DNA from 2 places in the Pseudomonas sp. Z4-20 genome. Region 1 is predicted to be linked to the other one. Evidence: predicted binding sites of a transcription regulator. Region 1 holds the regulator's gene; the other holds the start of a gene.

Region 1 (12,391 bases):
ATGCTGCCTGTGCCGCCGTTCTTGCTGGACGTGTTCTTCACGTTCAACATCGCCTTGTCGATTGTCGTGTTGCTGGTCTGCGTATACGCCTTGCGGCCGCTGGATTTTGCAGTGTTTCCAACCATTCTGCTGGTAGCTACGCTGATGCGGCTGGCGCTGAACGTAGCGTCGACACGGGTTGTCATGATCCACGGTCACGAAGGTCACGAAGCCGCTGGTAAGGTGATCCAGGCCTTCGGCGAGGTGGTAATCGGCGGTAACTACGTGGTCGGTATCGTGGTGTTCGCGATTTTGATGATCATCAACTTCGTCGTGGTGACCAAGGGTGCCGGGCGGATTTCCGAGGTGAGCGCACGTTTTACCCTCGACGCGATGCCCGGCAAACAAATGGCAATCGATGCTGACCTCAACGCCGGCCTGATCGACCAGGGCCAGGCCAAGGCCCGTCGTCTTGAAGTCGCCCAGGAAGCCGAGTTCTACGGTTCCATGGACGGTGCCAGCAAGTTCGTGCGCGGTGACGCCATTGCCGGCCTGCTGATTCTGTTCATCAACCTGATCGGCGGCATGGCCGTCGGTATCTTCCAACATGGCATGACCTTCGGTGACGCTGGCAAGGTGTACGCCTTGCTGACCATCGGTGACGGTTTGGTGGCGCAATTGCCATCACTGTTGTTATCCACAGCTGCCGCGATCATGGTGACCCGTGCTTCGGGCTCCGAAGACATGGGCAAGCAGATTGGCCGTCAGATGTTCGCGTCGCCCAAGGCGTTGGCCGTGGCCGCCGGCTTGATGGCGGTGATGGGTATCGTGCCGGGAATGCCGCACTTTTCCTTCCTGAGCATGGCTGCCCTGGCTGCCGGTGGCGCCTACCTGTTCTGGAAGAAGCAGAACGTGCAGAAAGTCCAAGCGTTGGATGAGGTCAAGCGTCAGCAGGAACTGCTGCCGTCGCCGGCCCGCGCCATGGAAACCAAGGAACTGGGCTGGGACGATGTGACGCCGATCGACATGATCGGCCTGGAAGTCGGCTACCGCCTGATTCCATTGGTCGATCGCAATCAGGGTGGTCAACTGCTGGCGCGGATCAAGGGCGTGCGCAAGAAGCTGTCCCAGGACCTGGGCTTCCTGATGCCCACCGTGCACATCCGCGACAACCTCGACTTGGCACCCAGCGCCTATCGCCTGACGCTCATGGGCGTGATCCTGGCCGAAGCCGAGATCTACCCGGACCGCGAGCTGGCGATCAACCCGGGGCAGGTCTACGGTTCGCTCAACGGCATTACCGCCAAGGATCCGGCTTTCGGCCTGGAAGCGGTGTGGATCGAAATCAGCCAGCGAGCCCAGGCCCAGTCCCTCGGCTACACCGTGGTGGACGCCAGCACCGTGGTCGCGACTCACCTGAACCAGATTTTGTACAAGCACTCCAGCGAGCTGATCGGCCACGAGGAAGTCCAGCAATTGCTGCAAGTACTGGCCAAGGGCTCGCCGAAGCTGGCAGAAGAATTGGTGCCGGGCGTGGTTTCACTTTCGCAATTGCTCAAGGTGTTGCAAGCGCTGCTGGCCGAACAAGTCCCGGTTCGCGACATTCGCAGCATTGCCGAAGCGATCGCCAACAACGCTTCGAAGAGTCAAGATACCGCCGCCTTGGTGGCTGCGGTGCGGGTCGGCGTATCCCGCGCAATCGTCCAAAGCATTGTAGGCACTGAGTCCGAGCTGCCTGTGATCACTCTGGAGCCAAGGTTGGAACAGATATTGCTCAATAGTTTGCAGAAGGCAGGACAAGGCTCGGAAGAGGGTGTTCTGCTGGAGCCAAGCATGGCCGAGAAGCTGCAACGTTCGTTGATTGATGCGGCCCAACGGCAAGAGATGCAAGGCCAACCAGTGATCCTGCTGGTGGCCGGTCCGATTCGCGCGATGCTCTCGCGATTCGGGCGCCTCGCGGTCCCGGGGCTGCATGTGCTGGCGTACCAGGAAATACCGGACAACAAGCAAGTGACCATCGTTGCGACAGTAGGGCCCAACGGCTGAGGTAGTGGTTTATGCAAGTGAAGCGTTTTTTCGCCGCCGATATGCGTCAGGCCATGAAACTGGTTCGTGACGAACTGGGCGCTGAAGCAGCCATCATCGGTAACCGTCGTATCGCCGGCGGTGTCGAGCTGACGGCAGCTCTGGATTACAAACTGTCGGCGCTGGCCCCACGGGTTCCGAACATGGAACTCGAGGATGAGCTGCGCAAGACCCAGTCGCGCATCGCCAGCGCCCAGGCCGAACTGAGCCTGCGCAGCAGCGAAGGCGACGGCAGCGCGGGCACCAATCGCCAATTGTTCGCCGGTCAGCCATTGACTGCCGGCCTGCCGTTGACCGCTGCCGAACCGCTGATCGAGCCAGCCTTGGCCGAGCCGCGTCGTCCGGCACCGATGCAGGCAGCGCCAGCGGCGGGCGTTGACCCACGCGCCTTGGACTCGATGCGTTTCGAACTCAACAGTTTGCGCGAGCTGATGGAAGTCCAGCTCGGCTCGCTGGCCTGGAACCAACTGCAAGGCAGCCGTCCGGCCCAGGCCAACCTGTGGCGTCGCCTGCAACGCATTGGCCTGTCCGGCCCGTTGTCGCGGGACCTGCTGGCGCTGATCAATGGCATCGAAGAGCCTCGCCAGGCCTGGCGCATGTTGCTCGCCCACTTGGCGCGGATGATCGCCACGCCGGAAGTAGAGCCATTGGAAGAGGGCGGTGTCATCGCCATGGTCGGCCCAGCCGGCATGGGCAAGACCACCACCTTGGCCAAGCTCGCGGCTCGCTATGTTCTCAAGTACGGCGCTCAGAGCATCGCCCTGGTGAGCATGGACAGTTTCCGCATCGGCGCCCAGGAACAACTCAAGACCCTGGGCCGGATCCTCAATGTGTCGGTGACCCATGTGGATCCGGGCCAATCCCTGGCCCAGGCGCTGGAGCCTTTGATGCGCAAGCGCGTCGTACTGATCGACACCGCCGGCCTGCAAGCCAGCGATCCGGCCCTGCGCATGCAGCTCGAAAGCCTGGCCGGGCGTGGCATCAAGTCAAAGAATTATCTCGTGTTGGCAACCACCAGCCAGAAACAGGTTCTAACCGCCGCATACCACAGCTACAAACGCTGCGGGCTGGCCGGCTGCATCCTGACTAAGCTGGACGAAACGGCAAGCCTGGGCGAGGTGTTGAGCCTGGCAATCGGTCATGAACTACCGGTGGCCTACCTGACCGACGGGCCGCGGATCCCGGATGATTTGCATCTGCCGCGCCGTCATCAACTGGTCAGTCGTGCCGTGAGTGTGCAAATGCAGGAAGAACCCAGCGAAGAAGCCATGGCTGACATGTTCGCTGATATCTACCACAGCCCGACCAAGCAGGTCGGCTGAGGTAATCATGAATATTTTTTGTACCTACATCGATGGTCTGCCATGCATTGTTCCATATGTGAACGCGCAGCCAGTAATGTGGCCTCCGTCTAAGTAAGACAAGGTAAAGAACGAACATGGGCAGCATGCATCCCGTACAGGTGATCGCGGTGACCGGCGGCAAAGGTGGCGTCGGGAAGACTAACGTGTCAGTGAACTTGTCCCTGGCTCTGGCAGAGCTTGGCCGACGGGTCATGCTGCTGGACGCCGACCTGGGCCTGGCGAACGTCGACGTGTTGCTGGGGCTTACACCCAAGCGCACGCTGGCGGACGTGATCGAAGGTCGCTGTGAACTGCGCGACGTGCTCCTGCAGGGGCCGGGCGGGATTCGCATCGTGCCGGCGGCCTCCGGCACCCAGAGCATGGTTCACCTGACACCGGCGCAGCACGCGGGCCTGATCCAGGCTTTCAGCGACATCGGCGACAACCTCGATGTGCTGGTGATCGACACGGCCGCCGGTATCGGTGACTCGGTCGTCAGTTTCGTGCGCGCCGCCCAGGAAGTCCTGCTGGTGGTGTGCGACGAACCGACGTCCATCACCGATGCCTACGCCCTGATCAAATTGCTTAACCGCGACTATGGCATGAACCGCTTTCGCGTCCTGGCCAACATGGCCCAGAGCCCGCAGGAAGGACGCAACCTGTTCGCCAAGTTGACAAAGGTCACGGATCGCTTCCTGGACGTCGCCCTACAATACGTCGGCGCAGTGCCTTACGACGAAAGCGTACGCAAGGCCGTCCAGAAGCAACGTGCCGTTTATGAAGCCTTTCCACGTTCCAAATGCGCGCTGGCGTTCAAGGCAATCGCCCAGAAAGTCGATACCTGGCCCTTGCCGGCCAACCCACGCGGGCATCTGGAATTTTTCGTCGAGCGTCTCGTGCAACAAACAGCAGGGCCCGTGTTATGACAGCCAGCGGTTACAACCATCTCTACAAAAAATCGGCACGGGACGCCCAATACGAATTGATCGAGCGTTACGCGCCCCTGGTCAAGCGTATCGCCTATCACTTGCTGGCGCGCCTGCCGGCCAGTGTCCAGGTCGAAGACTTGATCCAGGCGGGCATGATCGGCTTGCTCGAAGTGTCGAATAAATACGACGCGAGCAAGGGCGCCAGTTTCGAGACGTATGCCGGTATCCGTATTCGCGGAGCGATGCTCGATGAAGTCCGCAAGGGCGACTGGGCACCCCGTTCGGTGCATCGCAACACCCGCATGGTCAGTGACGCGATCCGCGCTATCGAAGCTAAAACCGGACGTGACGCTAAAGATCACGAGGTTGCGGCCGAACTCCAGTTGAGTCTCGATGATTATTACGGGATTTTGAACGATACCTTGGGCAGTCGCTTGTTCAGTTTCGACGACCTGTTGCAGGACGGCGAACACGAAGGGCTGCATGAGGATAACGCGAGTGCTCACATGGAGCCGTCGCGTGACCTGGAAGATGAACGTTTCCAGAGCGCGCTGGCGGAAGCGATTGCCAATTTGCCGGAACGTGAGCGACTGGTCTTGGCGCTGTACTACGACGAAGAGCTGAACCTCAAGGAAATCGGTGAGGTCCTGGGGGTCAGCGAATCACGGGTCAGCCAGTTACACAGCCAGTGCGCGGCCCGCTTGCGGGGGCGTTTGGGGGAGTGGCGAGCGCGCTGACGGGCAGTGTGGGGACGCTGCGAGCGGGGCTGGCCCGGCATGTGTGTGCCGGGCCAGTCTCATCCGTTGTGCTCCAGACCGTTGTCGAGTGTTATGCCGGAATTGATTGAAATGGCGCGTCCAGGTGCTGGGCGCGTTTAAGACTGCTTGGAGGTCGAATTGGACAAGAACATGAAAATCCTCATCGTTGATGACTTCTCAACGATGCGGCGGATCATAAAAAACCTGTTGCGTGACCTCGGGTTCACCAACACGGTCGAGGCCGACGATGGCATCACTGCCATTCCCGTCCTCAACAGCGGGAGCATCGACTTTCTGGTGACTGACTGGAACATGCCTGGCATGACCGGTATCGACTTGCTGCGCCACGTGCGCGCCGACGAAAAACTCAAGCACCTTCCGGTGCTGATGGTGACTGCCGAAGCCAAGCGCGAGCAGATCATCGAAGCGGCCCAGGCCGGTGTAAACGGCTATGTGGTCAAACCCTTCACGGCCCAGGCGTTGAAAGAGAAGATCGAAAAAATCTTCGAACGCATCGGTTAACGGCGCCACGGGGGAGCTATGGACAACGAATCTTCAATGGGCGATTTCGAATCGACCCTGAAAAAACATGCCCGCGAACTGGTCGACAGCCTTGAAAAGGGCCGCTTCGGTGATGCGGTTCAAATGATTCATGAGCTCAACCAGACCCGTGACCGAGGTCTGTACCAGGAAGTCGGCAAGCTCACCCGTGAACTGCACAGTGCGATCGTCAATTTCCAGATCGACCCGAACATGCCACAGGCCGAGGAAGTCTCGCAGATCACCGACGCCACCGAGCGCCTGGGTTATGTGGTCAAGCTGACCGAGGCCGCGGCCAACCGCACCATGGACCTGGTGGAAAGCGCAACCCCCCTGGTCAACGGCCTGAGTGATGAAGCCCAGGCGTTGAGCACCGATTGGGGTCGGTTCATGCGTCGCGAAGTCGGCGCCGAAGAGTTTCGCGAGCTGGCCCGTCGGGTCGACGGTTTCCTGACGCGCAGCAGCACCGAGAACCGTGCCGTGGCGAGCAACCTCAACGACATTCTGTTGGCCCAGGATTACCAGGACCTGACCGGTCAGGTAATCAAGCGCGTGACCCAACTGGTCACCGAAGTGGAAAGCAATTTGCTCAAGCTGGTGTTGATGGCCAGCCAAGTCGACCGCTTTGCGGGCATCGAACACGACCGTGAAGCGATGCTTGCTGAAAAAGATCCACAAAAACATCTCTCTCAGGGTGAAGGTCCGCAGATTCATGCCGATAAAAGAGAAGACGTTGTGTCCGGTCAGGACGATGTGGACGATTTGCTGTCCAGCCTTGGATTTTGAGTTTTAGCCCTATTTTAGGAGCAGCCATTAATGAGCTTCGGCGCCGATGAAGAGATCCTTCAGGATTTCCTGGTTGAGGCCGGCGAGATTCTAGAGCAACTTTCCGAACAACTGGTCGAGCTGGAAAGCCGACCTGATGATGCGGACCTGCTCAATGCAATTTTTCGCGGTTTCCACACTGTAAAAGGAGGCGCCGGCTTCCTCCAGCTCAACGAGCTGGTGGAGTGCTGCCACATTGCCGAGAACGTGTTCGACATCCTGCGCAAGGGTGAGCGTCGCGTTGATTCGGAACTGATGGACGTGGTGCTCGAAGCGCTGGATGCGGTCAATAGCATGTTCAGCGAAGTGCGTGAGCGCTCGCCGGTCACCGCTGCCACCCCTGAGTTGCTCGCCGCGCTGGCACGCCTGGCCGAGCCGCAATCGGCTGACGAAGCCGCGCCTGCCGAACCTGTGGCTCAAGAGCCGGTTGCCGAGGCATCGGGTGACATCACCGATCATGAATTCGAATCGCTGCTGGACTCGCTGAGCGCCGTCAAGGCCCAGGCTGAGGCTCCGGCCGCGCCTGCTGCGCAAGCCACCGGCGCAGCTGCCAGCGATGAAATTACCGACGACGAGTTCGAGTCGCTGCTCGACCAGCTTCACGGCAAGGGTCAGTTTGCTGCCGATGCCGTCGCAGCCCCGGCGACCCCGGCCCCGGCCGCGCCAAAGGCGGCTGGCGATAATTCCGACATTACCGATGATGAATTCGAGGCGTTGCTCGATCAACTGCATGGCAAGGGAACCTTTGCCGTCGATGCGCTGGATTCGGCCATCGCTTCCGCGCCGACCCCGGCCAAGCCAGCCGCCGCGGCAGCTGGCAGCGACCTGATCAGCGATCACGAATTTGAATCACTGCTCGACGAGTTGCACGGCAAGGGCAAGTTCAGCGAAGTCGGTACGGCCTCTGCTGCGCCGGCGGCTACCGCTGCGGCTGTCGCCAAGGCCGCGCCAAAACCGGCCGCCAAGGCACCCGAGCCCAAGGCCGAGACACCCAAGCCCGCCGCTGCTGCACCGGCGCCTGCCCGTGCGCCGGCTGCACCGCCCGCCGAAAAACCGGCCAGCGAAGCCGAGACTACCGTTCGGGTCGACACCGCGCGCCTGGACGAGATCATGAACATGGTCGGCGAATTGGTGCTGGTGCGTAACCGCCTGGTGCGCCTGGGCCTCAACAGCCAGGACGAAGCCATGTCCAAGGCCGTGTCGAACCTCGACGTGGTCACGGCCGACTTGCAGACCGCGGTCATGAAGACCCGGATGCAGCCGATCAAGAAAGTCTTCGGGCGCTTCCCGCGCCTGGTTCGAGACCTGGCTCGCCAGCTCAAGAAAGAAATCAACCTGGAACTGGTGGGTGAAGAGACCGACCTCGACAAGAACCTTGTCGAGGCCCTGGCCGACCCGCTGGTCCACTTGGTGCGCAACGCGGTCGACCACGGCATCGAGTCGCCGGAAGAACGCGAGGCCTCCGGAAAGGTTCGCGGCGGCAAGGTGATCCTGGCTGCCGAGCAGGAGGGTGACCACATCCTGTTGTCGATCTCCGACGACGGCAAGGGCATGGACCCGAATGTGTTGCGCGCCATCGCCGTGAAACGCGGCGTGATGGACAAGGACGCGGCCGATCGCCTGAGCGAATCCGAGTGCTACAACCTGATCTTCGCCCCGGGCTTCTCGACCAAGACCGAGATTTCCGACGTGTCGGGTCGTGGCGTGGGCATGGACGTGGTGAAGACCAAGATTTCCCAGCTCAACGGCTCGATCAACATCTACTCGACCAAGGGCCAGGGCTCCAAGATCGTCATCAAGGTCCCGTTGACCCTGGCGATCATGCCGACCCTGATGGTGATGCTGGGCAACCAGGCCTTCGCCTTCCCGCTGGTCAACGTCAACGAGATTTTCCACCTCGACCTGTCGCGCACCAACGTGGTGGACGGCCAGGAAGTGGTCATCGTCCGGGACAAGGCGCTGCCGCTGTTCTACCTCAAGCGCTGGTTGGTCAGCTCCGCCGCTCATGTCGAGCAGGGCGAAGGCCATGTGGTGATCCTTTCGGTGGGCACCCAGCGGATCGGCTTCGTTGTCGATCAGTTGGTTGGCCAGGAAGAAGTGGTCATCAAGCCATTGGGCAAGATGCTCCAGGGCACACCGGGCATGTCCGGCGCCACCATCACCGGCGACGGCCGCATCGCGTTGATTCTCGATGTGCCTAGCATGCTCAAGCGCTACGCCGCTCGGCGTATTTGATTCTGGAGGGGCATGGCCCAGCGCCGCGCCTTGTCTAACGGAGTGTTTATGGTAGTTAAAGTCCTGGTGGTGGACGATTCGGGGTTCTTCCGCCGCCGCGTCTCGGAAATTCTTTCAGCGGACACGAGCATTCAGGTCGTCGGCACGGCGACCAATGGTAAAGAGGCGATCGATCAAGCCCTGGCACTCAAGCCGGACGTGATCACCATGGACTACGAGATGCCGATGATGGATGGCATCACGGCGGTGCGGCATATCATGCAGCGCTGCCCGACCCCGGTATTGATGTTTTCCTCCCTGACCCACGAAGGCGCTCGTGTCACCCTCGATGCGCTGGACGCCGGGGCGGTGGATTTCCTGCCAAAGAATTTCGAAGACATTTCGCGCAACCCGGACAAGGTCCGGCAGATGCTGTGCGAGAAAGTCCACAGCATCTCCCGCAGTAATCGGCGTGTCAGTGCCTACAGCGCACCTGCACCTGCACCTACTGTCGCGCCGACGCCTGCGCCAACGCCAGCGTCGTCCAGCGGTTTCAACCCGGCACCGGTTCGCAGTGCCCCGGCACCTGCTCCCGCTCGTTCGGCGCCTGCCAGCGCTTCGTCGCCGGCGCCCAAGCGCAAGGCTTACAAGCTCGTCGCCATCGGCACGTCCACGGGCGGCCCGGTCGCGCTGCAGCGGGTCCTGACCCAGTTGCCGGCCAATTTTCCGGCCCCCATCGTGCTGATCCAGCATATGCCTGCCGCGTTCACCAAGGCTTTCGCCGAGCGCCTGGACAAGCTGTGCAACATCAGCGTCAAGGAAGCCGAAGACGGCGACATCCTGCGCCCAGGCCTGGCACTGCTGGCGCCGGGTGGCAAGCAGATGATGATCGACGGCCGTGGCGCGGTGAAAATCCTGCCGGGCGATGAGCGTTTGAACTACAAGCCATGCGTCGACATTACCTTCGGTTCCGCCGCGAAATCCTACGGCGACAAAGTTCTGGCAGTGGTGCTCACCGGCATGGGCGCCGACGGTCGCGAAGGCGCACGCCTGCTCAAGCAGGGCGGCAGTGCGATCTGGGCCCAGGACGAAGCCAGTTGCGTGATCTATGGCATGCCGATGGCGATCGTCAAGGCGGACCTGGCCGACGCGGTCTACAGCCTGGACGATATCGGTAGACACCTGGTCGAGGCGTGCCTGTAATGGATGTGCTCAGCCTGATCGGCATCATCATGGCGTTCGTCGCCATCATTGGTGGCAATTATCTGGAAGGCGGTCACCTGGGCGCGCTGGCCAACGGCCCGGCCGCATTGATCGTGATCGGTGGCACCGTCGGCGCCGCGCTGTTGCAATCGCCGATGAGCGCGTTCAAGCGCGCCATGCAGGTACTGGTCTGGATTTTGTTCCCGCCGCGGGTCGATCTGGCCGGTGGCATCGACCGCGTCGTCAACTGGAGCCTCACCGCGCGCAAGGAAGGCTTGCTGGGTCTGGAAGGGGTGGCCGATGCCGAACCCGACAGCTACTCGCGCAAAGGCCTGCAATTGCTGGTGGACGGCGCCGAACCGGAAGCGATCCGCAGCATCCTGGAAGTGGATTTCTACACCCAGGAAAGCCGCGACATCGAAGCGGCGAAAGTCTTCGAAAGCATGGGCGGCTACGCGCCGACCATCGGCATCATCGGCGCGGTCATGGGCTTGATCCACGTGATGGGCAACCTGGCCGATCCGTCGCAGCTGGGCAGCGGTATCGCCGTGGCCTTCGTTGCCACGATCTACGGCGTGGCGAGTGCCAACCTGGTGTTGTTGCCAATTGCCGCCAAGCTCAAGTCCATTGCGTTGCGCCAGTCGCGCTACCGCGAAATGCTGCTGGAAGGGATCCTGTCGATCGCCGAAGGTGAAAACCCGCGCTCCATTGAGTTGAAGCTCCAGGGCTTCATGGACTGATGGAGGATATGGAAAATGGCACGTCGCAGGCATCGTGAAGAACACGTCAACCATGAACGCTGGCTGGTTTCCTATGCCGACTTCATCACGCTGCTGTTCGCCTTTTTCGTGGTCATGTATTCGATCTCGTCGGTCAACGAAGGCAAGTACAAAGTGATCTCCGAGGCGTTGATCGGGGTTTTTACCGACTCCGATCGCGCCCTCAAGCCCATTCCCATCGGTGACGAGCGTCCGAAGACGACGACCCCGGCCAAGCCTCTGGTCAGGGACGCCGAGCAGGTCGATGCCGGTATTGCCGGTGGCAGCGATCCGCTGAAGAGCATCGCCGATGACATCAGCGCGGCGTTCGGCGACCTGATCAGCTCCAACCAGATGACCGTGCGCGGCAATGAGTTGTGGGTCGAGATCGAACTCAATTCCAGCCTGTTATTCGGCAGCGGCGACGCGATGCCCAGCGACATGGCGTTTACCATCATCGATAAGGTCGCGACGATCCTGAAACCGTTCGACAACCCGATCCACGTCGAAGGTTTCACCGATGACCAGCCGATCCGCACCGCGCAGTACCCGACCAACTGGGAATTGTCCTCGGCCCGTTCGGCGAGCATCGTGCGCATGCTGGCCATGCAGGGCGTCAATCCCGGTCGGCTGGCATCGGTGGGCTATGGCGAATTCCAGCCGGTGGCGAACAACGCCACCGCCGAAGGGCGTGCGCGCAACCGGCGGGTGGTGCTGGTGGTCTCGCGCAACCTCGATGTCCGTCGCAGCCTGACCGGTACGGGCACTGCGAACGCAAAACCGGATGCGGCATTGAAGCGGGCTGGCACACAAACTGCACCGCCCCCGGTCAAGTCGCCGGTAAGACAGAACGCCGTCAATTCTCCGTCACCGGCTTTATAACCGAGCTATTTCTCGATCGAGCGCGTCTTGATCGGGAGGAACGATCCGAATGAGAGTCTGGGCAGTCGCCAATCAAAAAGGTGGTGTGGGCAAAACCACATCCTCCATCGCTTTAGCCGGTTTGCTGGCCGAGGCGGGCAAGCGCGTGGTCATCGTCGATCTGGACCCCCACGGCTCGATGACCAGTTATTTTGGCTACGATCCCGACAGCCTGGAGCACAGCAACTACGACCTTTTCCTGCATAAGGGCGTTGTGCCCGAAGGCTTGCCAGGGCAACTGCTGCTCTCCACCAGCGATGAGCGAATTTCATTGTTGCCGTCGAGCACGGCGCTGGCGACCCTGGAGCGTCAGTCGCCCGGCCAGAGCGGCCTGGGCCTGGTGATCGCCAAGAGTCTGGCGCAGCTGTGGCAGGATTTCGATTATGCAATCATCGACAGCCCACCGTTGCTCGGGCTGTTGATGGTCAATGCGTTGGCGGCCAGCCAGCAATTGGTGATTCCAGTACAGACTGAACACCTGGCAGTGAAAGGCCTGGAGCGCATGGTCAACACCCTGGCGATGATCAACCGCTCGCGCAAGCAATCGTTGGCTTTCAGCATCGTGCCGACCTTGTTCGACCGTCGCACCCAGGCGTCCTTGGGCACCCTGCGTGTGTTGCGCGATATGTACCCAGACGACATCTGGCAAGGTTACATCCCGGTCGATACCCGTCTGCGCGACGCCAGCCGCGCAGGCGTCACACCGTCGCAATTCGACGGCAAGAGCCGTGGCGTACTGGCCTATCGCGCGCTTCTCAAACACCTGCTGGCCCAGCAGCTCGTTCCGCAGCAGGTGGCTTAAGGTGATGAGGTTTTCCACAGACGTTGCGCTTGCA
Region 2 (12,391 bases), 1.5 Mb from region 1:
TGGGACTGGGCAAGCTGACCCAGAACGACCATCGCGCAATGCTCGCCGCTGCGGCAGCCAAAGACATCGCTCAAGCGGTTTACCTGCTGGAACAGCATCTGGAAAAAGCGTCCATCACGATGCGCCAATACCTGAACCAGTAAGCGAACCGCTCCCCTGCGCGCCGGCCTCCAAGCCGGCGTAGCACTTTCTTACACATCCTCCCTACAGCCCAGATTGCCCGCCCGGCACGGTCTCACCGAGGCTGCGATCCGTGGCGACATCAGTTCAATGGAACTGCTATCGATTTGGGCTCACTCTTGCGTTTATCGATTCAAAAAAAAACAGACCTGAAGAAGTCAGCGCCCGGCGCTAGGCCAGGCGAATCGAACCCCTTACGCAAGGAGCGTCGCCCACTGGCGGAAAGACCCGGAAGTCCGACCGGTCTCCCGCCTATAAAACACCAATTTCTTTATTCCCCCGATCCCTGAAGTGCTCCGAACGAGGCATTCGTTCGAACCATTCGATTCTGATAGTTATAAATCGGAAGGAGCAACTTCGCCCCAATAAAACTTATAGCAAAAGTTTTAATTAGCCTCTTCGCGCCCAATAAATACCCAACTTCAAATAACTAAAAAATAACTTGCGGAGTATTTGATACATGTACTAATTTTTTACTCGTCGAGTTGCTATCTGCCTCTCCAGCGCTTGGCAAGCCAAGCCAGACAAAGGCGCAACAGAGCAAATCGCGCGCCCCCAAGCATTATTAAGAAAACATGGATTCCGGTTCAGGCCCCTGCTCACCCTGATAAACAAGGCGAGCAACTTCCGGACGAACATCATTGACGAGGACGTTTCAATGCAGCCAACCAAAGAGCAACTTTCCCTGAAAAAGCACGAACTTGGTCAACACCCGGTCTTTTCTGAAATAACATCAATCGACCTGTTGCGGCGCTTCATGGAAAGTCATGTTTTCGCCGTGTGGGATTTCATGTCGCTGACCAAGCGCCTGCAACGGGAACTGACCTGCACTCATCTGCCGTGGCTGCCGCCGGCCGACCCGCATGCGGCGCGCCTGATCAATGAAATCGTCTTGGGTGAAGAGTCCGACGACCGTCCCGGTGCGGGCTACTGCAGCCATTTCGAACTGTACTTGGACGCCATGCGCGAAGTCGGCGCGGACACCCGGGCGATTGAGCAATTTATCGCCCTACAACAAGAAGGCGTCAGCCCAGAGACGGCGCTGGACAGCGTCGAGGTCGAACCGGCCGCGGCGCGCTTCGTGCGCCAGACCCTGCACACCGCGCTTCATGCTCCGGCCCACAGCGTGGCCGCCGCGTTCGTGCATGGTCGCGAAAGTGTCATCCCGCAGATGTTCCAGCGGATGCTGGACGCTTGGGGCATTGGCCTGGATCAGGCACCGACGTTTCGTTATTACTTGCAACGGCATATCGAGGTGGACTCCGAAGACCACGGCCCGGCGGCGGAAAAGTTGCTGGCCCGGCTGATCGATGGCGACCCGCAGCGCGAGCACGAAGTCCTGACCGCCGCCCTCGCCGCCGTCCACAGTCGCACGGCGCTGTGGGATGGCCTGCGCCAGAGCATGACCCTGGCCGTTGCGCAGGTGACGCCATGAACGCCATTCAATATCAGTCCTTCGCCGACGCCTGGGAAAGCCGCGCCACGATCCGCACTCGCCCACGGCGCCGGGTCGAAGACGACGACAAGCTGATCTTTCCCATGAGCCGCCAACCCATGGTGCACAGCCAGACCTTCCTGAGCCATTGCCCGCAGCTGCGTGATTTTGTCCTGGTGCAAAGCCTCTACAAATTCATCAACGACGTGGTGATTTTTGAAACGGAGCTGGTGGACCACACCGCCCGACGCATCGCCAAGAACCGCTTCGGTATCGAGTTTCCGTTTGCCTGTCGCTACGACGCAATGACCGTGGTGGTGGATGAGGACTACCACGCACTGGTGGCGATGGACTTCATGCAGCAGACCATCGACATGACCGGTATCGCGCCGATCCCGCTGCCCCAGCAGATCGAACTCAGCCGGGCGATTCCCGCCACGCTGGCGCGGGCGCCGGGGCACCTGCTCAGCGCTGTGGAACTGATTTGCATCGCCATCGCCGAGAACACCGTGACCAACGACGTGGCGGCGTTTGCCCGCGACGACTCGGTCAAGGCCTCGATCAAGGGATTGATGGCCGACCACTTACTGGACGAGGGCCGGCACTCGGGCTTCTGGACGCGGCTGGTGCAGATCTACTGGCGCACCGCGCCCGAAGAGGACCGCGAGGCAATTGCTCGGTTGATGCCCGGTTTCATCGCCGAGTATTTGGCCAGCGATCTGCAACAGGCGTTCGATTTCGAGTTGATCACGCACCTGCCCATCGACGAATCAGCGCGCCAGTCGCTGCGTGAAGACGCTGCCGCATTGGCGTATCCCATCAATCGTTTTCATCCGCTGGTGGGCAACATCACGCGTTTCTTTCGCGGCAGCTCGATGCTGGCGTCACCGTGCGTGCGCGATGCCCTGGCCGATTATTTGACCCCATGAGGACCTTCCAATGAGACGCCTCGAAATTGCTGTGTCTGGCAAGAGCCAGGCCATGGCTGAACTGGCCAGGGAACTGGAACTGCACGGCCACGGTGTCGTGGATGTGCAAGCACTGACCGGCCACGGCGCGATCGACGTGTTGATCGACGACGGTACGGTGACGTGCGCACTTGAGGCCCGTGTTTGTCTTCAAGTGCACGTGGTGCTCCAGACCGTGCCCGGCCAGGCCTTGCCGCAGCCGGTGGTGCTGTTTCGCGACGGTGCGCGACGGCTGTTGGCCCAGGAACGAATCACAGCGCATTGCGACGGCAACGGCCAATCTTTGCGTCTGCGCGCCACGGCAGCGGTGGTGGAGCATGGCGCGCGGCTGGTCAGCCAGTTATCCCGGGAAGAAGACGGCTTCGATCAATGGCCGACGGAACCGAGCGACGTGATCGGCCAACCGCTTCACGGGCTCGACGCGCTGGAGCCACTGGCCTTCGAACACCGCCTCAATCGGCCTGCGGTGCCTTGGCTGCTGGCGGCCGCGGACGTGCCGGTGATGCACAACATCGAGCAGCGCATGCTCGATGACGCGAAGCACACTGCGTTGTGGGTCGACGGCCACGACATCGACTACAAATCCTTGCGCAATACCGTGCTGCGGTTGCAGCAATCGATAATCGCCAGCCTGTCGAAAACAACCGGCCGTCCCCAGGTGATCGGCGTGTGCCTGCCCAAGTCTGCGCAGCTGTATGCCGCAATCCTGGCGGTGCTGGGTTGCGGGGCGGTGTACCTGCCGTTGGACCCGCAGCACCCAGTGCAACGTCGGCGCTTCATCCTGGAAAACGCCAAGGCCGACCTGTTGTTGCACGACGGTGACGACGAGCCGGGCGAGTCTGCATTACCGACGCTGAATGTCCGCCGACTGCCTTCGGCCAAGCCACGCTTGCCGGCCTCGACAATTCGCCGCGTGGTGAATCCCGACGAACCGGCTGTGGCGATCTACACCTCCGGCACCACCGGCCAGCCCAAGGGCGTGCTGCTCAGCCACCGCAACCTCAGCCATTTCTGCGCCTGGTACGCCGACCATGTCGGGTTGCAGCGCGACAGCCGTGCGTTGCAGTTTTCCACCATCAACTTCGACGCCTCGTTGCTGGACATCCTCCCGACTTTCATTGTCGGCGGATTGTTGGTGGTGCCCAGCGAAGACCAGCGTCGCGACCCGCAGCAACTGGTGGCGTTGATTCGTGAGCAGCGCATCAGCCATGCCTTCCTGCCGCCCGCGCTGCTGAGCGTCATGCCCCTGGGCGCACCGTTGGGGCTGACACACCTGGTCACCGGCGGCGATGTCTGCGAACCCTTCGTCATCGAGCAGTTGGCGCCGCAGTGCCGGTTCCACAACATCTACGGCCCGACCGAAACCACCGTGCTGGCGACCACTCGGCAATTCGCCGTGGGGGATAACAACCGCAACCTGGGCGCACCCATCACCAACGCGCGGATGCTGATTCTGGATGAACATCTGCAACCGGTCGCACAAGGCACGCCCGGCGAACTGTATATCGCCGGGCCGGGGGTCGGCCTGGGGTACCTGAACGATCCGACGCTGACCGCCACCCGCTACCTCGACCTGACGCTGCCCACCGGACACACGTTGCGGGTCTATCGCACCGGCGACATCGGCCAGTGGACCAACGATGGGATCGAGCTGTGCGGTCGCCGCGACAACCAAGTGAAGATCCGCGGCTTTCGGGTCGAGCCCGAGGAGATCGAGCATTGCTTGCGCGACAGTCAGTTGTTCCGTCAGGTGGCGGTGGGGGTCGATGAGCGCCGGCGGGTCCTGGCGTTCCTGGTAAACCCAGTGGACACAGCGCCCGGCGCGGCGCTCCAGGCCCTGCGCGAGCATGTGCAGGACGCGCTGCCCAGCTACATGCACCCGGCGACTTACATCGAGCTGCCCAGCCTGCCCTACACCAGCAATGGCAAGGTCGACCGTCGGGCGCTGCTAGCAACGGCGGGCTCCGTCCAGGTTGGCAGCCAAGGGCGCCAGCCGCAAAATGCAGTGCAAACCCAGCTACAGCAGCTGTGGGCCGAGCTGTTGGAATTGCCGGCCGAGGACATCGCCATTGACGAGAGCTTTTTCAACCTTGGCGGGCATTCAATCCTGCTGTCGCAATTGCTGCTGAGCATTCGCCAATCGTTCGGCCGCAGCCTGTCGATCAATCGCTTCATCGAAGCGCCGACGCTGATCACCCTGGCGAAGTTGCTCGACGGCCCGGAGCAAAGCGGCACCTCGACCCTCAGCCCTCAGGCGTTCATCGATGCCGAGGCCGAACTCAACCTCGACCCGCTGCCCATCAGTCAATGCGGTGACGTGCACAAAGTGGTGGTGACGGGCGCCAACAGTTTTCTCGGCGTGCACATCGTCGAAGCCTTGCTGGCGTGGGGCGCCACCGAGGTGGCGTGCCTGGTGCGCGAGTCCGGCGGGCAGAGCGCCGCCGAACGTTTCGCCCAATCCCTGCGGGAAAACCAGTTAGAGCACCTGGACCTGAGCCGGGTCAGCGTCTATGCCGCCGACATCACCCAACCGCAACTGGGCTTGCCGGACGACATCTACCTGCGCATCGACAGTACATTCGGCGCGTTGGTGCACAACGCCGCCCACGTCAACCATGTGCTCGACTACGAGTCGCTGGCGCGAGACAACGTCGAGCCGATCTTCGAGTGCCTGCGCCTGTGCGAAGGGCGCAGCAAGAAAATCTTCAACTTCGTCTCGACGCTGTCGGCTTGCAGCGCACTGGATGCCGATGGCCAGGTCTTGGAGCAGCCGGCGGCCAAGACCCCACCGATCTACATCAAGAATGGCTACAACCTGTCCAAATGGGTCGGTGAACGGATCCTGCAACGGGCGCGGGACGTCGGGGTCCGGGTCAATCTGTTCCGGCCTGGCAACATCAGTTTCAACAGCCAGACCGGGGTCTGCCAGCCCCACAAGAATCGCTTGATGCTGATGCTCAAGGGCTCGATCCAGCTCGGCCAGGTGCCGGACCTGTCGCTCAATTTCGACTTGATGCCGGTGGACTTCCTGGCTCGCTTCATCGCCTTCCACGCCAGCCGCTACCAGCCAACGCAAGCGGTGTTCAACCTGCACAACCCCGAGCCCCTGGGCTGGGACGCGTATGTGGCGTCGTTCCGTGACAGTGGCCGGGAGTTTTCCCTGGTGAGCGTCGCTGACTGGCAACAGCAGCTGGCGCGGGTCGATGCCGACAACGCCCTATTCGGCGTGCTGGGTTTTTACCTCAACGGTTTCGAGGAAGACATCGGCGATATCTCGCTCATTCGCCACGACAACGCCCGCTCCGGCGTGCGGCAGATGGGCGCGCGCTACCCGGAAAAATCCCAGGCCCTTCTACGCCGTGGCGCTGATTACCTCAAGGCCATCGATTTCATCTGAAGCAACCCAACCCAACGCAAGGAGCAAGACCATGAGTGCATTCCAACCCGACACCCTGATCAAGAACCCTCGAGCCTGCCAGGTCGAAACCTCGGTGGAAGTGTCCGCCGAGGCGGCGCGCGTCTGGGAAGTGGTCGGGGACTTTGGTGGCTTCACCCACTTTATCCCAGCGCTTGAACGCATCGAAATGACCGGGGAAGGCGTGAGATCCCTGCGCAAGAAGTTTTTCGTCGACGGACAGAACCTGGTCGTCGAACAACTCAACAGCCGCGACGACCAGGCCATGCACATGACCTGGACGCTGATCTACAACACCCTGGGCATCGACAACCTCTGGGCGGCGATGCGCGTCGACCCCCTGAACAACAACCGCTGCCGCGCCACCTGGACCATCATCGCCGACCACACCGATGCTCATACTGCGTCGGGCTTCAGGGATTTCCTGCAAGGGTTCGCCGATGAGGCGATGGGGAATGTGAAGAGAATGTTCAGCTAATCCCTGTGGGGCTTACTCACAGCCCGTGGCGAGGGAGCTTGCTCCCGCTCGACTGCGCAGCAGTCGCAAAACCGGCCAATGCGGTCCGCCTGCAAGAATGCAGGGAGGCCTGCTGCGCAGGCCAGCGGGAGCAAGCTCCCTCGCCACAGGGAACCGGGTTTGCTCAAGTAAGCACTGGTTCGCCTGGATCAGATCTTGAAGCTGTCCACCAATTGCTTCAACCGATTGGCCTGTTGTGACAAGGCGTCGCAATCCTTCAGGGTTTCGTTGAGGTTGGCGACGCTCTGCTGGTTCAGCAGGTTGATGTGGCTGACGTCCATGTTGAGGGTTTCCACCACGGCGGTCTGTTCTTCGGTCGCGGCGGCCACGGATTGGTTCATGCCGTCGATTTCGCCAATGCGCTGGGTCACGCTGACCAGGCGCAGGCCGGCCTGGTTGGCGACTTCCACGCTTTCTTCGCTGGAGACCTGGCTGGCGTTCATGGTGGTCACGGCTTCGCGAGAACCGACCTGCAGCGAGGTGATCATCTTGTGAATCTCTTCGGCGGATTCCTGGGTGCGGTGCGCCAGGTTGCGCACCTCATCGGCCACCACCGCAAACCCACGCCCGGCTTCACCGGCACGGGCCGCTTCGATGGCGGCGTTCAGGGCCAGCAGGTTGGTTTGCTGGGAGATGCCCTTGATCACGTCCAAGATGTGGCCGATGTTGTCGGTGCTGGCGTTCAGGGTTTCGATCTGGGTGCACGACAAGCTGATTTTCTGCGACAGCTCGGTCATGGCCTGGATGGTTTTTTCCACCACCTGGCGACCGTCATCCGCCTGCTCGCTGGCGCCGCTGGCCTGTTGCGAGGCATCGGCGGCGTTGCGGGCGATTTCCTGGGTCGCGGCGCCGAGCTGGTTGATCGCCGCAGCCACGCTGTTGGTCCGGGCGCTTTGCTCATCCGAGCCGACAAGCGAGGCGTTGGACGAAGTCATCACCCGTTGCGACAGATCATGCACTTGGCGGGTAGCGGAAGACACTTCGGCAATCGAGGCGTGGATACGCTCCACGAACTGATTGAACGAACTGCCCAACACGGCGAACTCATCCTTGCCCTGCACGACCAGGCGCCGGGTCAGGTCGCCTTCGCCCTGGGCGATGTCCTGCATGGCGCGGCCCATGGTGGTCAGCGGACGCATCAACACCTGGATCAACAAGCTCAGCAGCAACGCAATCGCCGCCACCGCGACAAACATCGCGATCAGTGCCGAAGTGCGGAAGTGGCTCAGCGGCGCGTAGGCCTTGGCCTTATCGATCGACAGGCCGATGTACCACTCGGCGTTCGGCAAACCGGCGACCGGGGTGAACGACAGGATCCGGTCCTGCCCGTTCAGCTCGACTTCCTGGACGCCCTTGCCGATGCGCACTGGCGTGCCGGGGTAGATGTCCTTGAGGTTTTTCATCACCTGGTCTTTGTCCGGGCTGACGATGACTTGGCCATCGCCGCTGACCAGGAAGGCGTGACCGATGCCGCCGAAATCCACGGAGTTGATGATCTTCACCAAGGTTTCCAGGCTCAGGTCGCCACCCACCACGCCGAGCAGTTCGCCGTTGTGCTTGACCGGCAGGGCGATGGTCACCACAAGGCCACCCACTGCGGCCATGTAGGGTGGGGTCAGCATGGTTTTATCGGCGGCCACCGCCTGTTTGTACCAAGGACGCTGACGCGGATCGTAACCGTCAGGCATCTTGGCATCCGGCCGCTGGGTGAAGACGCCGGTGTTCTGGCCCACGTAAGTGAATTGGAAATTCGAGGTCAACGCCGGCTGGTCGACGAGCCCTGGCAAATCGGCGGCAGCGCCTTGATGGGCAATGTTCTGCGCCAGGTTTTCCAACACCAGTACCCGGCCAGTCATCCAGTTCTGGACGCTGCTGGCGGTCAGGTCACCGGACTGCTCGATAGAAGATTCGAGGCTGCGACCGATGGTGCTGCGCTGCAGGTAATCGTTGTAGAGCGTGAACAGGGCAAAAGCCAGAACCACCACACCAGAGGCGGCCAGGAGGATTTTGTGGCTGAACTTTAGATTCATGGACGGGGCTTCTTATGCAAAAAGTGAGGGTGCATTCCGTTGTGCAACTTCCCTGTAAATGATGGGCAGGATATTGGATCCGCTCCATTTTGGTGCACGCATACCACTCTGTCGGCAAGGGGCTGGAAAAAATTAGGCCCCTTGTTCAATTGTCCGACGAGATGGCACTCCGCGATGCTTGGGCCCTACAGGCGAACGGTGGTTGCAAATTTGACGAACGCTGATGACAATGCGACCTATTATCATTCGTAGCTTTAGGCCGTCGCGTTCATGTCATCTCCCCAGCTTGCAGTACAGGCGCTCTACAGCAGCCATCACGGCTGGCTCCACACATGGCTGCGCAATCGACTGGGCAACGCCGCCGACGCGGCGGATTTGGCCCAAGATACGTTCGTGCGCCTGCTGCAACGTAGCGAACGGCTGGAACTCAAGACCCCTCGCGCCTTTCTGCGCACCATCGCCCAAGGCCTGGTGATCGACCATTGGCGTCGGGAAGAAATCGAACGTGCCTACCTGGAAACCATCGTGCATTTGCCGCAAGCACAAACGCCCAGCGCCGAAGCCCAGGCGCTGATCCTGGAACTGCTGGAAGCGATTGCCAGGATGCTCGAAGGGCTCAAGCCCAAAGTGCGCAGGGCGTTCCTGCTCGCCCAGTGTGATGGCCTGACCTACAAGCAGATTGCGGAACAAATGGGCGTCTCGCTGCGGTCGGTTGAACGTTACGTCGCCGATGCGCTGTACCACTGCTACGTGCTGCGCTATGAAGACTGAGCCAGTGCAGACTCCGCTGGGCCGAGGTCGCGGCCCCTCGCAGCAAGTGGTCAAGCAAGCGATCCATTGGCTGCTGCGCCTGCGCAACCATGCCGCCAACCCTGTCGTGCGCCAACAGTGCGAGGCTTGGCGCATCGCTCATCACGATCACGAATTGGCCTGGCAACGGGTGCAATCGCTGCACAATGAATTGACCGCCAACCTGCGAGCCGTGCCCGGCGCCCACGTCGCCCTCGAAACGCTGGAAACCAGCGCCCAGCGCCTCGGCCGGCGCCAGGCCCTGAAGCTGCTGTCTGGCGTGGCCGTGCTGGGCTGCGCCGCCTGGCTGGGCAAAGACCAGGGATGGCAGCCATGGAGCGCCGACTTCGCCACCGCCACGGGAGAGCGACGCGGCTTCCAACTGCCGGACGGCACACGGCTTGAACTCAATACCAACAGCGCCGCCGACCTCGACTACACCGCCACGCAACGCCTGATCACGTTGGCGCGCGGCGAAATAATGGTCACCTGCGGTCGCGATCCCGCGCGCCCATTGTTGGTGAAAAGCCGACATGGCGAGTTCGAGGGGCTGGAAGGACGCTTCGTCGTGCGCCAAGACAACGACTGCACACGCCTGAGCGTCGCCAGTGGCCACGTCGCCATCCGCTCGCACCGGGGCAGCGATGGCGCGCCGATCCAAGTCGATGCGGGCCAAAGCTATTTGATCAGCGCATCGGCAGCGACCCTGGCGCCGCCATTGGACATGGACGCCGGCGCTTGGGCGGACGGATTGATCGTGACGCGAAACATGCGCCTGGAAGATTTTCTCAACGAGGTCAACCGCTACCGTCGCGGCTACCTGAAATGCGCCGCAGCGGTGGCGGACCTGCGCCTGTCCGGCGTCTTCCGCCTGGAAGGCACCGACAAAATGCTCTCCGTGCTGCCACGCACATTGCCCGTTCAACTGCGTTATCGAACCCGCTGGTGGGTCACGGTGGAACGTGCGGCCTGATTTTTTTTTGGCGGGTTTTTCCAAGGCGTCCGGCTAGGACAGTAAGCAACGCTTATCTGCCTTCAGCGACTCCAACGGAAATCCATAATGACTGAGCGCGTAATCCCCAAGACTCCCTTTGGCTGTTCCTCGCAAACAGGCCTGCTGCGCCACGCCATCCGTGCCGCGCTGTTGAGCACCGCGCTGGGCGTCGGCGCCGTGCCGATGCTCGCCATCGCGTCACAGGATGGCGTCAGCGCCAGTCGCCAGAGCTACAACATCCCCGCCGGCCCCTTGAGCGATGTGCTCAACCAGTTCGCCCGCCAGGCCGGCATTACCCTGGCGAGCACGCCGGAGCAAACGGCTGGCCTCCAGTCCCCGGGCCTTAAAGGCGAATACTCGGCGGACCAGGCCCTGAACCGACTGCTCAGCGGTTCAGGGTTGGTGGCGCTCGGCCAAGAGGGCAGCGGCTACGTGCTGCAAGCCGAGGCCCCGGACAGCACCCTCGCGCTGCCGGCTACCGACGTCAAAGGATTTGCCTTGGGCAACGCCCTGGGCAGCATGCAAGGCTACAACGCCACCCACAGCCAGGTCGCGACCAAAACCAGTACCGCGCTGCGCGAAACCTCGCAAAGCGTGTCCGTGGTGACCCGCGAGCAAATGGACGACCAGGGTGCGCAAACCGTCTCCCAGGCGATGCGCTACACCCCCGGCGTGCTGACCAACCCCTACGGCGCGACCCACCGCTACGACTACGTGGCGATGCGCGGCTTCAACGACGGTTCGGTGGACAACATCTACCTCGACGGCCTCAAGTCCATGGGCGATAGCGGCACCTACAGCTCCATGCAGGTCGATCCGTACTTCCTCGAGCGGGTGGACATTCTCAAGGGCCCGTCCTCGGTGCTCTATGGCCGCAGCTCTCCGGGTGGTCTGGTGGCGCTGACCAGCAAGAAACCGCTGTACGAGGCCTATCACCAGGTCCAGGCGACCGTCGGCACTCAGGGCCAGCGCGGCGTGGGCTTCGATTTCAGCGGGCCGGTGGACGATGACAAACGCATCGCCTATCGGCTGATCGGCCTGGCGGACACCTCCGACACCCAATTCGACCACACCAAGGAAAAGCGTTTCGCCCTCGCGCCCACGGTGAGCATCGACTTCACCGAGGACACCTCGCTGACCCTGCAAGCCTATCTGCAACACGACCCCGACGGTGGCTACCATGGCGGCATGCCGGCCGACGGCACGCTGCACCAGCGCAACGGCCGGCGGATCTCCGAACACTTCTTCGAAGGCGAACCGGGCGTCGATGGCTACGACCGCGACCAGCAGTCGTTCGGTTATCAGTTCGAGCACCGCTTCAACGATGTCTTCACCGCGCGGCAGAACTTCCGCTACCTGGACTCAGAGGTCACCAACGGTCAGGTCTACGCCTATGGCTGGACCAGCCCTACCAGCAACGAGCTGAACCGCTACTACACCGGCGCCGAAGAAAAGCTGCATTCGTTCATCATCGACAACATGCTGCAGGCTGAATTTTTCACTGGCGCGACCAAGCACACCGTGTTGATGGGTGCCGATTATCAGCGGCGCAAAACCGTGGTGGACTGGACCAGCGGCAGCCTCGCGCCGATCAACGCTTTCGACCCGGCCTATGGCAACTCGGCAATCAGTGATCGCTATGACACCAGCTATCTGCGGCGCCTGGAACAGACCGGCGTCTACCTGCAAGACTTGATCGAAATGGACAAGTGGCGCTTCTCCCTGGGACTGCGCCAGGACTGGGTAGAAACCTCGGACGAAAACCGCATCGCTGAATTCAACCGCCCGGCCGGCACGGAAATCAACGACAAGCGCACCAAGCTCACCGGCCGTGTCGGAGCGCTGTACCTGTTCGATAACGGCCTGGCGCCGTACATCAGCTATTCCGAGTCGTTCAACCCTAACTCCTACGCCGACAGTGCGGGCAACCCGCTGCCGCCCACCGATGGCAAGCAATGGGAACTGGGCCTGAAATACCAGCCGCCGGGCACCGACGACTTGTACACCGCCTCGCTGTTCCGCATCGACCAGGAGAACCTGGCGACCAAGCTGCCCCAGGACAA

Evidence for each region. Region 1 encodes FliA, which starts transcription of late flagellar genes. Its sites were predicted from a motif close to CTAAAGTTTNNNNNNNNNNNGCCGNTAA; they were not measured.
Region 2: J3P82_RS24980 (methyl-accepting chemotaxis protein) is a predicted target of FliA. The motif match lies at 8,654-8,681, and genes of this name have one in related genera.

Annotation. Positions count from the first base shown of each region.
Region 1 is NZ_CP071641.1:4,016,414-4,028,804, reverse strand. It holds gene flhA (flagellar biosynthesis protein FlhA) at 1-2,025, shown strand, start outside; gene flhF (flagellar biosynthesis protein FlhF) at 2,037-3,386, shown strand; gene fleN (flagellar synthesis regulator FleN) at 3,503-4,333, shown strand; gene fliA (RNA polymerase sigma factor FliA) at 4,330-5,073, shown strand; gene J3P82_RS18315 (chemotaxis response regulator CheY) at 5,245-5,616, shown strand; gene J3P82_RS18310 (protein phosphatase CheZ) at 5,635-6,420, shown strand; gene J3P82_RS18305 (chemotaxis protein CheA) at 6,451-8,694, shown strand; gene J3P82_RS18300 (protein-glutamate methylesterase/protein-glutamine glutaminase) at 8,743-9,876, shown strand; gene J3P82_RS18295 (flagellar motor protein) at 9,876-10,616, shown strand; gene motD (flagellar motor protein MotD) at 10,632-11,516, shown strand; gene J3P82_RS18285 (ParA family protein) at 11,566-12,357, shown strand.
Region 2 is NZ_CP071641.1:5,496,766-5,509,156, forward strand. It holds gene J3P82_RS24955 (GntR family transcriptional regulator) at 1-143, shown strand, start outside; gene J3P82_RS24960 (DUF3050 domain-containing protein) at 839-1,615, shown strand; gene J3P82_RS24965 (diiron oxygenase) at 1,612-2,544, shown strand; gene J3P82_RS24970 (amino acid adenylation domain-containing protein) at 2,555-5,980, shown strand; gene J3P82_RS24975 (SRPBCC family protein) at 6,012-6,476, shown strand; gene J3P82_RS24980 (methyl-accepting chemotaxis protein) at 6,665-8,545, opposite strand; gene J3P82_RS24985 (sigma-70 family RNA polymerase sigma factor) at 8,816-9,316, shown strand; gene J3P82_RS24990 (FecR domain-containing protein) at 9,306-10,307, shown strand; gene J3P82_RS24995 (TonB-dependent siderophore receptor) at 10,395-12,391, shown strand, end outside.